4 regions of the Streptomyces sp. NPDC042201 genome follow, and region 3 is predicted to be linked to each of the others. Evidence: riboswitches for the same ligand, from Rfam matches in the RefSeq annotation. Region 3 holds a riboswitch; each other region holds the start of a gene.

Region 1 (3,933 bases), on a different contig from region 3:
GCGTCGCGCTGGCGCAAGGCCGCGAACGAGCAGAGCCTCGACGAATGGGGCCTGGGCGGCCGCTCGTTCGGCACCTGGGTCACCTGGTTCCTGCTCGGCGGCGACCTCTATACGGCGTACACCTTCGTCGCCGTACCCGCGGCGATCTACGCGGCGGGCGCGGCCGGCTTCTTCGCCGTGCCGTACACCATTCTCGTCTACCCGCTGATCTTCACCTTCCTGCCCCGGCTGTGGTCGGTGTCGCACAAGCACGGGTATGTGACCACCTCGGACTTCGTGCGCGGCCGCTTCGGCTCGAAGGGGCTCTCGCTGGCGGTCGCGGTCACCGGCATCCTCGCCACAATGCCGTACATCGCCCTCCAGCTCGTCGGCATCCAGGCGGTGCTGGACGTGATGGGCGTCGGCGGCGGCGAGAACACCCACTGGTTCATCAGGGACCTGCCGCTGCTGATCGCCTTCGGCGTGCTCGCCGCGTACACCTACTCGTCCGGGCTGCGGGCGCCCGCGCTGATCGCGTTCGTCAAGGACACCCTGATCTACATCGTGATCGTCGTGGCGATCATCTACATCCCGATCAAACTGGGCGGCTTCGACGACATCTTCGCCAAGGCGGGTGACGCGTTCGCGCAGCCCAATCCGGCGACCGGCCAGCCGCGGGGCGCGCTCGCGCCGGGCGAGGCCGGGCAGTGGGGCTATGCCACGCTGGCGCTCGGTTCCGCGCTGGCGCTCTTCATGTATCCGCACTCCATCACGGCGACGCTCTCCAGCCGTAGCCGCGAGGTGATCCGGCGCAACACCACGATACTGCCGCTCTACTCGCTGATGCTGGGGCTGCTGGCGCTGCTCGGATTCATGGCCATCGCCGCCGGGATCAAGGTGGACAACGGGCAGCTGGCGATTCCGCAGCTCTTCGAGACCATGTTCCCCGACTGGTTCGCGGGGGTGGCCTTCGCGGCCATCGGTATCGGCGCGCTGGTGCCCGCCGCGATCATGTCGATCGCCGCGGCGAACCTCTTCACCCGCAACATCTACAAGGACTTCATCAAGCCGGACGCGACTCCGGCGCAGGAGACCAAGGTGTCGAAGCTGGTCTCGCTGCTGGTGAAGGTGGGTGCGCTGGCCTTCGTCCTGTCCATGGACAAGACGGTCGCGATCAACTTCCAGCTGCTGGGCGGCATCTGGATCCTCCAGACGATGCCGGCGCTGGTGGGCGGTCTGTTCACCCGGTGGTTCCACCGCTGGGCGCTGCTCATCGGCTGGGGCGCCGGCATGCTGTACGGCACGGCCGCGGCGTACGGCGTCGCCAGCCCGACGCAGGCACACTTCGGCGGCTCGTCCAAGGAGATCCCGGGGCTCGGTGAGATCGGCTACATCGGCCTCACCGCGTTCGTGCTCAATGTGGTGATCACCGTGGTGCTGACCTTTGTGCTGCGGGCGGCCAAGGCGCCGGACGGCATCGACGAGACCAGCCCGTCCGACTACACGGCCGACGCCGGTGACCCGGGCGTCAAGGTGGAGCTGCCCGCGGCCACATCGGGAGACCCCGTGCACTGACCCTGACCCGGGCCACGTAGCCGCCCACGGGCCGCCGAGTCCTCCCCCGCGCTGCACGGGCGAGGAACCCGGCGGCCCGTTGTCGTACCCAAGGCGCACAATCGGCTCATGGATTTCACGATCAGAGTGGCCGAGCCCGGGGAGTACGCGCGGCTCGGGGAGATCACCGCGCGGGGGTATCTGGACGACGGCCTCCTGGACTTCGGCGAGGACGACCCGTATCTGCTCACCCTGCGGGACGTGGCGGCCCGGGCGGCCGAGGCGGAGGTGCTGGCCGCCGTGGACGCCGACGGGACGCTGCTCGGCGGGGTGACCTTTGTCGCGGCAGGCGGGCCGTGGGCCGATGTGGCGCGCGCGGGCGAGACCGAGTTCCGGATGCTGGCGGTCGACCGGGCGGCCCGGGGCCGGGGCGTCGGAGAGGCTCTCGTCCGCGCCTGTGTGGCGCGCTCACGGGACATGGAGGGCTGTATACGGATCGTGCTGTCGACCCAGGACAGAATGCTCCAGGCCCACCGGATCTATGAGCGCCTGGGCTTCGCCAGGACCCCGGAACGGGACTGGGAGCCCTTCCCCGGGCTCTCCCTGCTCACCTACGCCCTGGACCTCAACGTACCTCCGGCCACCGGCCGCTGACCGCCGCCGACACAACATCTGGGGGGTGACGCGCCGTCCTCACCCCACATGTATGCTCGTCCTCGCTGTCAACGCAGGGGAATCCGGTGCGAATCCGGAACTGTCCCGCAACGGTGTGCTGTGGTGCGCTTTGTCGTACCCGCGAGTCCGAACACCTGCCGACGGCACGTCCGGTTCGACCGAGCCGGACGCCGAGACGTCCGGGCCTCGAGGCTGGGCCGGTGGACGCCGTACACAGTGCTGCCCGGCTGCGGGCCGTACGGCTGTGCGCGCCCCCGCTCCCCTCCCGACGGCCCAGAGCCGAGCGAGGGAGAGCACCACGTGACCATCGCGCCAGCCGATCCGGCTTCAGGCATCTCCGAGGTCCCCGCGCAGGTGGCCGACGGACCCGGGACCGCGTTGCTGCGGACCCTGACGGACCTGACCGCCGATCTGCCCGACACGGACCCCGGCAGAGTCGCCGCCGCCACGCTGCGGGGCCGTAACGCCCGGTCCGACGAGGCCGAGCTGCGCGAGCTCGCCACCGAGGCGGCCGCGGGGCTGATCTCCGAGGACCCCGCCTACTCCCGGCTCGCCGCCCGGCTGCTGACCCGCACCATCGCCGACGAGGCGGCGGGGCAGGGCGCGGTGTCGTTCTCCGCGTCGGTCGCCGTCGGCCACCGCGAGGGCCTGATCGCGGACCGTACGGCCGCTTTCGTGACGCTGCACGCGGACCGCCTCGACAGCCTGATCGACCCGGCCGGCGACGACCGCTTCGGCTACTTCGGGCTGCGGACGCTCTACAGCCGCTATCTGCTCAGGCACCCGATCACCCGCCAGGTGGTCGAGACCCCGCAGCACTTCATGCTGCGCGTCGCCTCCGGCCTCGCCGAGGACGCCGAGCCCGGCTCGGCCGCGGCCGCCCACGCGCTGGACGAGGTCGCCGCGCTGTACCGGCTGATGAGCCGGCTGGACTATCTGCCGTCCTCGCCGACGCTCTTCAACTCCGGTACGCGCCATCCGCAGATGTCCTCCTGCTATCTGCTGGACTCGCCGCTGGACGAGCTGGACTCGATCTACGACCGGTACCACCAGGTGGCCCGGCTCTCCAAGCACGCGGGCGGCATCGGTCTCTCGTACTCCCGTATCCGCTCGCGCGGTTCGCTGATCCGCGGCACCAACGGGCACTCCAACGGCATCGTCCCCTTCCTGCGGACCCTCGACTCCTCGGTGGCGGCGGTCAACCAGGGCGGCCGGCGCAAGGGCGCGGCCTGTGTCTACCTGGAGACCTGGCACGCGGACCTGGAGGAGTTCCTGGAGCTGCGGGACAACACCGGTGAGGACGCCAGGCGTACGCACAATCTGAATCTGGCGCACTGGATCCCGGACGAGTTCATGCGCCGGGTCGAGACGGACGGCGTCTGGTCGCTGTTCTCGCCGTCCGATGTGCCGGAGCTGGTCGACCTGTGGGGCGACGCGTTCGACGCGGCGTACCGCGCGGCGGAGGCGGCGGGCCTGGCCCGCAGGACCCTCCCGGCCCGGGAGCTGTACGGCAGGATGATGCGCACGCTCGCCCAGACCGGCAACGGCTGGATGACCTTCAAGGACGCCTCGAACCGTACGGCCAACCAGACGGCCGAGCCCGGAAAGGTCGTCCACTCCTCCAACCTCTGCACGGAGATCCTGGAGGTGACGGACGACGGGGAGACGGCCGTCTGCAACCTCGGTTCCGTCAACCTCGGCGCGTTCGTGCTGGATTCGGGCGAG
Region 2 (3,933 bases), on a different contig from region 3:
GAGCCGCAGAGACTGCTCTCGGACGGCTGGCCGACGCAGCTCAGCGGCGGCGCCGCCGTCGTGCTGTTCGCCGTGGCGTACGGGCTGTGTGCCGTCGCGTTCGTACCGCGTCCGCTGCTCAATCTCGCCGCCGGAGCGCTCTTCGGTTCGCAGCTCGGGCTTCCCGCGGCGCTCGCGGGGACGGTGCTGGGCGCGGGGATCGCCTTCGGGCTCGGCCGTTTCCTCGGGCAGGAGGCGCTGCGTCCGCTGCTGCGGGGGCGCTGGCTGAAGGCGGCCGACGGTCAGCTCAGCCGGCACGGCTTCCGGTCGATGCTGGCGGTCAGGCTCTTCCCCGGCGTGCCGTTCGCGGCGGCCAACTACTGCGCCGCCGTCTCCCGCATGGGGTGGACGCCGTTCCTGCTGGCGACGGGGATCGGTTCGATCCCCAACACCGGTGCCTATGTGGTCGCGGGCAGCCAGGCGTCGTCCCCGACCTCGCCGGCGTTCCTGCTCGCGATGAGCTTCATCGTCCTCACCGGTCTGGGCGCGGCGGTGCTCGCCTGGCGCAAGCGCCACCGCCTCGGCGGCCGCTGAGTCCGCGTCAGCCCGCGCCGAGCCCGAGGTCACCGCCGGGCGGCCGGGCGGAGAACCGCTCCACCTCCGCGTCCGTGACCTGCGCCAGCTCCTTCGGCGACCAGCGCGGCGTGCGGTCCTTGTCGATGACCTGGGCACGGATGCCCTCCAGCAGGTCAGGGGTGGTGAGCGCGGCGCACGAGGCGCGGTACTCCTGGTCGAGCACCTGCTCCAGCGTGGTCAGTCCGCGGGCCAGGCGCAGCGCGGCGAGGGTGGCCTTGAGGGCGGTGGGTGACCGGGTCAGGATCGTTTCCGCGGCCTCCTTCGACGCCGGCCGGCCGTCGCCGAGCAGCCGGTCGACGATCTCCTCCACCGAATCGGCCGCGTAACAGGCGTCGATCCAGCCCCGGTCCGCGGCGAGTTGGCCCTCCGGCGCGGAGCCCGCGTACCGGCGCACCGTCTCCCGTACGTCCGCGTCGGCGAGCGCGGCGCGCAGGTCGTCGAGCCGGTCCGAGGGGACGAAGTGGTCGGCGAGCCCGCACAGCAGCGCGTCCGCCGCGCCCACCGCCCTTCCCGTGAGCGCGAGATGCGTTCCCAGCTCGCCGGGCGCGCGGGACAGCAGATAGGTACCGCCCACATCGGGGACCAGGCCGATGCCGGTCTCCGGCATGGCGACGGCCGAGCGCTCGGTGACGATCCGTACGCTGCCGTGCGCCGAGACGCCGACTCCGCCGCCCATCACGATGCCGTCCATCAGGGCGACATACGGCTTGGGGTAGCGGGCGATACGGGCGTTGAGCCGGTACTCGTCGCGCCAGAAGGCGGTCGAGGCGTCCCCGCCGCCGGTGCGCGCGTCCTCGTGGATCGCGCGGATGTCACCGCCCGCGCACAGCCCGCGTTCACCCGCCCCGGAGATGATCACCGCGGCGACGCTCTCGTCCCGCTCCCACTCCGCCAGGGCCGCGGACATCGTCAGCACCATGGGGTGGGTGAGGGCGTTGAGGGCGCGGGGGCGGTTCAGCGTGATGTGGGCCGTGCGGCCCGCCCTGCCGGTCAGTACCGGTCCGTCCTGGCCCATGCTCTCGCTGGTTCCTTCCGTGATCCGACGCATGCGCCCCAGTATCGGACACGTCCGTTCCATGGATCTAGCTGGTCCCCGCCCCCTCCGTGGCTCTAGACGAGTCATTCCGAAGTCCCGTCTGCCCGGCGGCGCCCAGCACGCACGCACGCGGCGTTGCCGAAATGCCCTAGTAGCTCCGCTACGAGGGCACCTCGGCGCCTTGCGACCGCACGCACCGGACACCGCCGGGCCCGCCCTCCGGGCGGACGACGCTACTTCGGAACAACTCGTCTACGCTGGGGACGCAGCTGGTTCGCCCTGCCCGCCAGGCAGACGCGTCGTAAGAGGGAACCCGGTGGGAATCCGGGACTGCCCCGCAGCGGTGAGTGGGAACGACCGCCGTCATACGCACTGGACGCACCGCGTCCGGGAAGCGACGGCCAGTAGGAGCTTCGTACCCGTACGGATACGTACGGTCACGGCCACGAGGCGTGCCCATGAGTCCGAAGACCTGCCACTGCCCGTGTGCGAGCACCGCACACGGAGATCTCGGTGACCTCGTGGGCGGGTCGGCGGTTCTCGGGCGGGCATGCGCGCGACGCGGTGTGCTTCGCCCCGGCTTCCGTTCCTTCGCTTCCCACGGGTCGACCCGGGATCGTTCCCGCACGACTCGCGAAGGAGAGTCCCGTGACACCCAAGTCCGCAGCCGCGGCGTCCCGGTCCACCGTCCATGGCTACCCGCGCCAGGGCCCCGACCGTGAACTGAAGAAGGCCATCGAGGGCTACTGGAAGGGCCGGGTCACCGCGGAAGCCCTGCGGGAGACCGCCCAGGGGCTGCGCCGCGACAACTGGCGGCAGCTGGCCGGTGCCGGTCTCGGTGAAGTGCCCACGGGTGACTTCTCGTACTACGACCATGTGCTCGACACCAGCGTCATGGTCGGCGCCGTCCCCGCCAGGCACCGGGCCGCCGTCGAGGCGGACGCGCTCGACGGCTACTTCGCCATGGCGCGCGGCGCGCAGGATGTCGCGCCGCTGGAGATGACCAAGTGGTTCGACACCAACTACCACTATCTCGTCCCCGAGCTGGGCCCCGACACCGTCTTCCGCGCCGACTCGGCCAAGCAGGTCGGCGAGTTGCGCGAGGCCGTGGCGCTCGGCCACACCGCCCGGCCCGTGCTGGTCGGTCCCGTCACATATCTGCTGCTCGCCAAGCCCGCGCCGGGTGTGGCCGTCGGCTTCGAGCCGCTGACCCTGCTCGACCGGCTGCTCCCGGTGTACGCGGAGGTGCTGGCCGATCTCAGGGCCGCCGGCGCCGAGTGGGTGCAGCTCGACGAACCCGCGCTGGTCCAGGACCGTACGCCCGCCGAGCTGAACGCGACCGCGCGCGCCTACCGCGAGCTCGGGGCGCTCACCGACCGGCCCCGGCTGCTGGTGGCGTCGTACTTCGACCGGCTCGGCGAGGCGCTTCCCGTGCTGGCCAAGGCCCCCGTCGAGGGTCTCGCCCTGGACTTCACCGGTCCCGCCGCCGCCAATCTCCGCGACCTCGCGGCGGTCGGCGGTCTGCCCGGCAAGCGGCTCGTCGCCGGGGTGGTGGACGGCCGCAATGTGTGGATCAACGATCTCGCGGCCTCGCTGACCACTCTGGCCACGCTGCTCGGTCTCGCCGACCGGGTCGATGTGTCGGCATCCTGCTCCCTGCTGCATGTCCCACTGGACACGGCGGCCGAGCGGGAGCTCGATCCTCAGCTCGCGCGGTGGCTGGCCTTCGCCCGCCAGAAGACCGACGAGGTCGTCACGCTCGCGCGCGGTCTCGCCGGGGGCACAGGACCGATCGCGGCCCGGCTCTCGGCGAACCGCGCCGATCTGGCCTCCCGGGCCTCCTCGGCGATCACGCGTGATCCCGCGGTACGGGCCCGCTCCGCGGCCGTGACCGCCGCGGACGCCCGCCGGGACCAGCCGTACGCCGAGCGCACCGTCGCCCAGCGCGAGCGGCTCGGACTGCCGCTGCTGCCGACCACCACCATCGGCTCGTTCCCGCAGACCTCGGAGTTGCGCACGGCGCGCGCCGAGCGGCGGGCGGGACGGCTGGACGAGGCCGGTTACGACAAGCGGATCGAGGCCGAGATCCGTGAGGTGATCTCCTTCCAGGAGAAGGCCGGGATCGATGTCCTGGTGCACGGCGAGCCCGAACGCAACGACATGGTGCAGTACTTCGCCGAGCAGCTCACCGGCTATCTGGCCACCGGGCACGGCTGGGTCCAGTCGTACGGCACCCGCTATGTCCGTCCGCCGATCCTCGCCGGGGACATCTCGCGTCCCGC
Region 3 (3,933 bases):
CGCGGCGGCTGGATCAGGATCAGCAGATTGCCGCGGCGCAGGGCCGCGAGGACGATGTCGCCTTCCGGACTACGGCTCCGGTCCACGAACATCTCGCCGGGCGGCGGCCCCCAGTGCCGCTCCACCGACTCCCGCAGCGCGGCGGGGAGTTGCCCGTACCACCGGCGGTAGTCGGCAGCGGGGATACGGACCGGATTGCGGGCCAGCTGCTCCTCGGTCAGCCACTCCTGGTCATGGCCGCCGGCCTCGATCAGCGCGTAGATCAGCTCGTCGCCGTCGCCGGACGCCAGGCCAGGGACCTCTTCCGTACCGAAGTCGTAGCCCTCGGTACGGAGCCGGCGCAGCAGGGCGACGGCGCTGGCCGGGGTGTCCAGACCGACGGCGTTGCCGATCCGGGAGTGCTTGGTCGGGTACGCGGACAGCACCAGCGCGAGGCGCTTCTCCGGGTTCGGGATATGGCGCAGACGGGCGTGCCGTACGGCGATCCCGGCGACGCGCGAGGCCCGCTCGGGGTCGGCGACGTACGCCGGAAGACCGTCCTCGTCGATCTCCTTGAAGGAGAACGGGACGGTGATGAGCCGGCCGTCGAACTCCGGCACGGCGACCTGCCCCGCGGCGTCCAGCGGCGACAGACCTTCGTCGCTCTCCTCCCAGGCGCTGCGCGATCCGGTCAGGCACAGGGCCTGGAGAATCGGTACGCCGAGGGCGGCGAGGGCGCCCGCGTCCCAGGACTCGTCGTCTCCGCCCGCCGAGGCCTCGGCAGGCTTCGTGCCGCCCGCGGCGAGCACGGTGGTCACGAGGGCGTCGGCGGCGCGCAGCGCGTCGAGCAGCTCGGGCTCGGGGGCGCGCAGGGAGGCCACGTACAGCGGCAGGGCCCGGCCGCCGGCCGTCTCGATCGCGGAGCACAGGTCGTCGACGAAGGCGGTGTTGCCGCTCATGTGATGGGCGCGGTAATAGAGCACCGCGATCAGCGGGCCGCCGCCCGCCAACGGGCGGGGGGCGCGTAGGAGCGGTCCCCAGGTGGGCGCGGCGGCGGGCGGTTCGAAGCCGTGGCCGGTCAGCAGGACGGTGTCGGAGAGGAACCGCGCGAGCTGTTCCAGGTTGGCGGGACCGCCGTGGGCGAGATAGGCGTGCGCCTCGGCGGCGATGCCGATGGGGACCGTGGAGGCTTCCATCAGCTGGGCGTCAGGGGCCTGTTCGCCGGTGAGGACCACCAGGGGGCGGTCGGCGGCGAGGAGCTGGTCGATCCCGTCCTGCCAGGCGCGCAGCCCGCCGAGGAGTCGTACGACGACGAGGTCGGCGCCCTCCAGCAGCGCGGGCAGCTCGTCGAGCGCGAGCCGGGCGGGGTTGGCGAACCGGTACGGGACCGGGCCGCCCGCCGCACGGGCGCTGAGCAGATCGGTGTCGGACGTCGACAGGAGCAGGATCATGCGGCGTCTCGCCTTCCTCGGGGTCCGCGCCCCGGGCGGTAGGAAGACGGCGGGAGTTCCTGGCTCACCCGGCTGCTGCCGGGCTCACAGTGGCGGGACCGCGCCGGATTCTCACCGGGCTTCCTCCCCTGACGCCGTCTATGGCGGTGACGGGCCTGAAGACCCGTCGTCTGCATAGTAAGTGCTGCAGGTCACGGCGGGGAGGGCGCCTGGACGAACGGCCGGACGGGGGCGGGGTGAACAACCGGGCGGGGGCCGGGCGAACAACCGGAGAACGGCGGACGGAGGCTGGAGCCGACAGCTGGCCGGAGCTGGGACCGAGGCCGGACGGAGGCTGAACGGAGGCCGGAGCCGACGGCCGGGCGGGGGCCGGAACGGGCGGGGAGGGCGCGGGGGTACGTGGGTATGCTCGCCGCCATGCCGCCTACCTCGCCAACACCCGTGAACCGGGACGAAGCTCCCGTCCGGGAGCGCGGTGACGCCTGCCCAGGAGCGCTCCGGCTGCACGCCGCCGACGACGGCCGGCTGGCACGACTGCGGCTGCCCGCCGGGCTTCTGACGTACCGTCAGGCGGAGGCGCTGGCGACGGCGGCCGAGCAGCTGGGCGACGGCCGGCTGGACATCACCTCGCGGGGCAACGTCCAGCTGCGGGGGCTGGGGGAGAGCTGCGGCGGGGAGCTGGCGGAGCTGCTGTACGAGGCCGGCCTGCTGCCCTCGGAACGGCACGAGCGGGTACGGAACGTCGTCGCTTCGCCCCTGTCGGGACTGGACGGAATCCCCCGCGCGGACGTGCGGTTGTGGGCCCGGGAGCTGGACGCGCTGCTGTGCGCGAGCGAGGCCGCTACGGCGCTCTCGGGGCGGTTTCTGTTCGCGCTGGACGACGGCCGCGGTGATGTGGCCGCCCTGGGCGCGGATGTGACGTTGCTCGCACAGCCGGACGGATCAGCGGTGTTGCATACCGGGGCGAACGGGTCAGGACTGCGGGTCTCCGCAGCCGACGCCCCGCGCGCCGCTCTGCTGGCGGCGGAGACCTTCCTCACGGTGGCGGCGGCAAGCGGCTCGGGCGCCTGGCGGGTACGGGAGTTGCCCGCGGGCCATGGGCTGGACGCGGCGGTGACCACGGGGCTGGCGACGGCCGGGATCGCGACGGAGCCGGTGGCCGAGTACGGAGCGGGGTACGGGGCGGGGTACGGGGCCGAGTACCGGGCGGGGTACACGACGGAGCCCGGGGCGGCGTACGGGGCGGAGCCCGAGGCCGAGTACGGCGCCGAGTACGAGGCGGACGCGGCGCGGCCGGAAGCCGGGCCGCCCGTCCCGGGGCTGGTCCACTCCCCCGACGGGACCGTGGCGCTGTCCGTGTACGCCCCACTGGGACGGCTGAGCGTCGCGCAGTGGCGGCTGCTGCTGTCGGCAGGCGAGCGCGGGACGAACGACCGCACCCTGCGGGTGACCCCCTGGCGCGGAGTGATCCTGCCGGGCCTGGACCCCGCCACCGCCCACGACCTCCTGGACCGCCTCCGTACCGCCGGGCTGATCACGGACCCCCACTCCCCCTGGCACGGCGTCGGCGCCTGCACCGGTCGGCCCGGGTGCGCGAAGGCACTCACGGATGTACGGGCGGACGCGGCCGGAACCGTAACGGCCACCCGCCCCGGTGGACCGCCCGCAGCCCGCCCCGGTGACCTGCCCGCCACCAACCCCGGTGACCTGCCTGTCTACTGGTCGGGCTGCGCCCGCCGCTGCGGCCATCCACAGGGCAACTGGGTGGATGTCGTCGCGACCGGCGAGGGCGGCTACGACATCTCGGTGCGGGGACATCTCCTCAGGGCCACCACAGGACCAGAACTCGCCGAAGCGGTCGCGACGGCTCGGAAACCCACGACGGCACGCACCACCCCAGTGACGAGATGAGCGAGACCACAGTGTCCACAGTGTTCGACTACGAGAAGGACGGCGCGGCGATATACCGCCAGTCCTTCGCCATGATCCGCGCCGAGGCGGACCTCGCCGGGCTGCCCGCCGACGTCTCCCAGGTCGCGGTGCGGATGATCCACGCCTGCGGCATGGTCGACCTGGTGCGTGACCTCGCCTTCACGCCCGCGGTCGTGGCCCGCGCCCGCGAGGCCCTGCGCGCGGGCGCACCGATCCTGTGCGATGTCGCCATGGTCGCCAGCGGTGTCACCCGTAAGCGGCTGCCGGCGGACAACGACGTCGTATGCACCCTGTCCGACCCCGCGGTCCCCGCACTCGCCGCCGAGATGGGGACGACGCGCAGCGCCGCCGCCCTGGAGCTGTGGCGGGACCGGATGGGGGGCGCGGTGGTGGCCGTCGGCAACGCCCCGACCGCGCTCTTCCGGCTGCTGGAGATGATCGAGGACGGCGCCCCGCGCCCGGCGGCCGTCATCGGTGTGCCGGTCGGTTTCGTCGGCGCCGCCGAGTCCAAGGACGCGCTCGCCGGCCACCCCGCCGGGCTTGAGCACCTGGTCGTACGCGGACGGCGGGG
Region 4 (3,933 bases), on a different contig from region 3:
CTCGGCGGCCCGCCGGACGATCGCGTCGGCGAGCCCGCGCTCCCGCAGCCACGCCAGCGCCTTCACCGTGCCGCGCGTGCCCGGCACCACCACCAGATCGGCGTCGGCCAGCTCCTCGGCCCGGTCCACGAACCGCACGACGACACCCGGCTCGGCGGCCAGCGCGTCCACATCGGTGAAGTTGGACATCAGCGGTACGGCGCAGACCGCCACCCGCAGCACGTCCTCGCCGTACGGGGGAGCGGTCAGCGACTCGCGCACGGCGCCGCGCAGGGAGACCCGCAGCCCGTCCTCCTCGTCGATGCCCAGACCGTGCCGCCACGGCAGCACCCCCAGCGTGGCCCGCCCGGTCAGCCCGCGGAGCATCTCGAGACCCGGCTCCAGCAGCGACACGTCGCCCCGGAACTTGTTGACGAGATAGCCCGCGATCAGCGCCTGGTCCTCGGGGCTCAGCAGCGCGGTCGTCCCGAAGAACGAGGCGAAGACGCCGCCGCGGTCGATGTCCCCGACCACCACCACCGGCAGCCGCGCCGCGCGCGCGATGCCCATGTTCACGATGTCGGTACGCCGCAGATTGATCTCGGCGGGACTGCCCGCCCCCTCGCAGATCACGGCGTCGTAGCTGCCCCGCAGCTCCTCCAGGCACTCCAGGACGGTCCCGAGCAGGGCTGCCCGCCCGCCGCCGTACAGGGCTCCCCCGGGGGACGATGGTCCGCCGGGCTCTCCGAAGAACCCCTTGGCGCTCAGCTCGCCCACCGGCCGCCCCAGCAGCACCACTTGGCTGCTGCGGTCGCTGCCCGGCTTCAGCAGGACGGGATTCATCAGTGCGGACGGCTCGACCCGGGCCGCCTGGGCCTGCATCGCCTGCGCCCGCCCGATCTCCGCGCCCTCGCGCGTCACGAACGAGTTCAGGGACATGTTCTGCCCCTTGAAGGGCGCGACCTTCACCCCCCGGCGTACGAGCCACCGGCAGATGCCCGCGGTGACGACGCTCTTCCCCGCGTCCGAGGTCGTTCCGGCTATCAGCAGCCCGCCGCCGCGCCCGCCCCGACTCATCGGCGTCCCTTTCCCGAAGCTGTCCGCCGCAGGGCGCCGCAGCCGAACCGGCCGGCCACACAGGCCGCCAGGGCGAGCGCGCTCACCCGGCGCGACAGGCGCACGGCCCGCTCGATGTCCGCGACCTCGACGGGCCGCCCCTCGCCGTTCAGCACGGGCCGGTGCTCGACGCGTCCGCCGTACGTGAGCGTCCCGCCGAGCCGTACGCCCAGCGCGCCGGCGAACGACGCCTCCACCGGGCCCGCGTTGGGGCTCGGATGGCGGCGGGCGTCGTCGCGCAGCGCCCGCACGGCCCCCCGGGGATCGCCGCCGGCCAGCACGGCCAGCGCGGCGGTCAGCCGGGCGCCGGGCCAGCCGGCCACATCGTCGAGACGGGCCGAGGCCCAGCCGAACCGGCGGTACACGGCGGACTTGTGACCCACCATCGCGTCCAGGGTGTTCACGGCACGGAAGCCCACGAGCCCGGGCACCCCCGCGACCGCTCCCCACACCAGCGCGCCCACGACGGCGTCGGAGGTGTTCTCGGCGACGGACTCCACGACGGCCCGGGCGATCTGCTGTCCGTCCAGGGCCTGCGGGTCACGTCCGCACAGATGCGGCAGCCGCTCCCTGGCCCGTTCGATGTCCCCGGCGGCGAGCGCGCCGCCGATGGCCCGCGCCTCCCGCCCCAGCGAGGTGCCGCCGACAACGGCCCAGGTGGCGGCGGCTGTCAGGGCCACAGAGGCGGCGCGACGGTGCCGTACGCCCCGGGCGGCGAGCGCCGCGGCCCCGACGGCGCCACCGGCGCACACCACGGTGTGCAGCGCGCCCCATCCGCGGTGGTCACGCCAGAGCGTCCGCTCGACGGCCCCCGCGGTCCTGCCGAACGCGGCGACCGGGTGGCCCCGTCGGGGATCGCCGAACAGCCGGTCGCACAGGAGGCCGGCGGTGGCGCCGTACGCGAAGACCCGCTCGGCGGCTGAACCGCGGCCAGGCATGGCGAAATGTCCTCACTCAGGGTCCGCGCCCCGGCTCGACGAAATGCGGCGGCGAGAGTTCCTGGCTCCTGGGGACGAGATTCCCAGTGACAGTGGCGGGACCGCGCCGGATTCGCACCGGCTTCCTCTTCTGCCTCCGTATATGGCCCCGGCAGTCCACCACGCTGCGCAAACACCCGTCAACTCATCCCTGACCTGCGACGGGACGGAGTGCCCAGCCCCACGCGACGCGTGTTCCCCACCGGCCACAAGGAACCGGCCCCGGCGCACACGAAGTGCGCCGGGGCCAGCCATAGTCGAACTGCCGTAGTCGAACGGTGTCGTAGTCGAACTGTGCTCAGGGGTCAGGCGACGATCAGATAGATGCCGTACGCCACGGCCGCCGCGCACAGCGCGAAGCAGGCGTAGGCGCCCGTGCGGGCCAGTGCCACCGAGCCGTTGGCGCCCTGAGTGGCGGCGGACTCCTGCTTGGCGAGACCCACGATGCCCAGGGTGAACAGGCCCACGAGTCCGATCGTGGCCACGAGGCTGACGCCGAAGACGGAGCCGAGGGCTGCCCAGTCGATGTTCATGCGGTCCTTTTCCTTGCGGTCTGGTCGGCGGGGGAGCCGTTACACCGTGGCGGTTCGCGCCGGCTCGCCGGCGGGGCCCGTGGGGGCCGGGATGGTGGTCGAGAGGTCCTGCGCGGCCGCGGCGGCGGCCGTGGGCGGCGGGGTGACGGCCGCGATGGCGGTGGTCACCACACCCGCGGGCTCGGCGTCCGTGGCGGGGCCGGCCTCGCCGCCGGTCTCGATGACGTTCGTGTGGTCGACCGGCCGGCGGCGCGAGGCGAGCCAGATCGCACCGGACAGCACGACGAGCAGGACGGCGACGACCGTGACGCCCCAGGCGCCCTGACCGGTCAGGAACTCGGCGCCGGCGGCGACCAGGCCCGCGGCGGGCAGCGTCAGGCCCCAGGCGATGAACATCCGGGTGGCGGTGGACCAGCGGACCACGCCGCCCTTGCGGCCGAGGCCCGCGCCCATCACGGCGCCGGAGCAGGACTGCGTCGTGGAGAGGGAGAAGCCCAGGTGGGAGGAGGCCAGGATGACGGTCGCGGCGCTGGTCTGGGCGGCGAAGCCCTGCTGCGGCTTGAGGTCGGTGAGGCCGGTGCCCATGGTGCGGATGATGCGCCAGCCGCCGAGGTACGTGCCGAGCGCGATGGCCGCGCCGGCGGAGACGATGACCCACAGCGGAGGGTTGGAGCCCGGCGCGAGGACACCGCCGGTCACCAGCGCGAGGGTGATGACACCCATGGTCTTCTGCGCGTCGTTGGTGCCGTGGGCGAGGGAGACGAGACCCGCAGAGGCGATCTGGCCGGCCCGGTAGCCCTTGGCGGTGGCCTTCTCGTCCGTGCGGCGGCCGATCCGGTACGTCAGCCGGGTGGCGAGCAGGGCCGCGAGGCCGGCGACGAGGGGGGCGGCGAGCGCGGGAATCAGGACCTTGGTGACGACGACGCCGCCGTTGACCCCGGAGGCGCCGACGGACATCAGGGTGGCGCCGATCAGGCCGCCGAAGAGTGCGTGGGAGGAGCTCGACGGGAGGCCGAGCAGCCAGGTGAACAGATTCCACAGGATGGCGCCGACGAGCGCCGCGAAGATCACTTCTGTCTGGATGCCCTGTTCGTTGATGAGCCCGCCGGAGATCGTCTTGGCGACCTCGACGGACAGGAACGCGCCGACGAGATTCAGCACGGCGGACATGGCCACCGCGATCTTGGGTTTCAGGGCGCCGGTCGAGATGGTCGTCGCCATCGCGTTGGCGGTGTCGTGGAAACCGTTCGTGAAATCGAACACGAGCGCCGTCACGATGACAATCGCGAGCAGCAGGGTGAGGTGTTCCATTGACCCAGGCAATCGTT

Evidence for each region. Region 3 has a riboswitch for cobalamin ahead of cobN (cobaltochelatase subunit CobN). Riboswitches for the same ligand answer to the same signal wherever they lie in the genome.
Region 1: linked by a shared signal. The riboswitch ahead of ACZ6MZ_RS04995 (ribonucleoside-diphosphate reductase subunit alpha) and the one ahead of cobN (cobaltochelatase subunit CobN) in region 3 are both predicted to bind cobalamin.
Region 2: linked by a shared signal. The riboswitch ahead of metE (5-methyltetrahydropteroyltriglutamate--homocysteine S-methyltransferase) and the one ahead of cobN (cobaltochelatase subunit CobN) in region 3 are both predicted to bind cobalamin.
Region 4: linked by a shared signal. The riboswitch ahead of ACZ6MZ_RS32885 (cobalamin biosynthesis protein) and the one ahead of cobN (cobaltochelatase subunit CobN) in region 3 are both predicted to bind cobalamin.

The regions. Positions count from the first base shown of each region.
Region 1 is NZ_JBVJDS010000002.1:242,145-246,077, reverse strand. It holds gene mctP (monocarboxylate uptake permease MctP) at 1-1,554, shown strand, start outside; gene ACZ6MZ_RS05000 (GNAT family N-acetyltransferase) at 1,663-2,187, shown strand; cobalamin riboswitch at 2,234-2,364, shown strand; gene ACZ6MZ_RS04995 (ribonucleoside-diphosphate reductase subunit alpha) at 2,509-3,933, shown strand, end outside.
Region 2 is NZ_JBVJDS010000013.1:103,724-107,656, reverse strand. It holds gene ACZ6MZ_RS28105 (TVP38/TMEM64 family protein) at 1-573, shown strand, start outside; gene ACZ6MZ_RS28100 (enoyl-CoA hydratase/isomerase family protein) at 581-1,663, opposite strand; cobalamin riboswitch at 1,922-2,129, shown strand; gene metE (5-methyltetrahydropteroyltriglutamate--homocysteine S-methyltransferase) at 2,300-3,933, shown strand, end outside.
Region 3 is NZ_JBVJDS010000017.1:71,094-75,026, forward strand. It holds gene cobN (cobaltochelatase subunit CobN) at 1-1,430, opposite strand, end outside; cobalamin riboswitch at 1,465-1,613, opposite strand; gene cobG (precorrin-3B synthase) at 1,836-3,341, shown strand; gene ACZ6MZ_RS31230 (precorrin-8X methylmutase) at 3,362-3,933, shown strand, end outside.
Region 4 is NZ_JBVJDS010000020.1:56,222-60,154, forward strand. It holds gene ACZ6MZ_RS32880 (cobyric acid synthase) at 1-1,056, opposite strand, end outside; gene ACZ6MZ_RS32885 (cobalamin biosynthesis protein) at 1,053-2,033, opposite strand; cobalamin riboswitch at 2,067-2,209, opposite strand; gene ACZ6MZ_RS32890 (hypothetical protein) at 2,378-2,605, opposite strand; gene ACZ6MZ_RS32895 (inorganic phosphate transporter) at 2,645-3,916, opposite strand.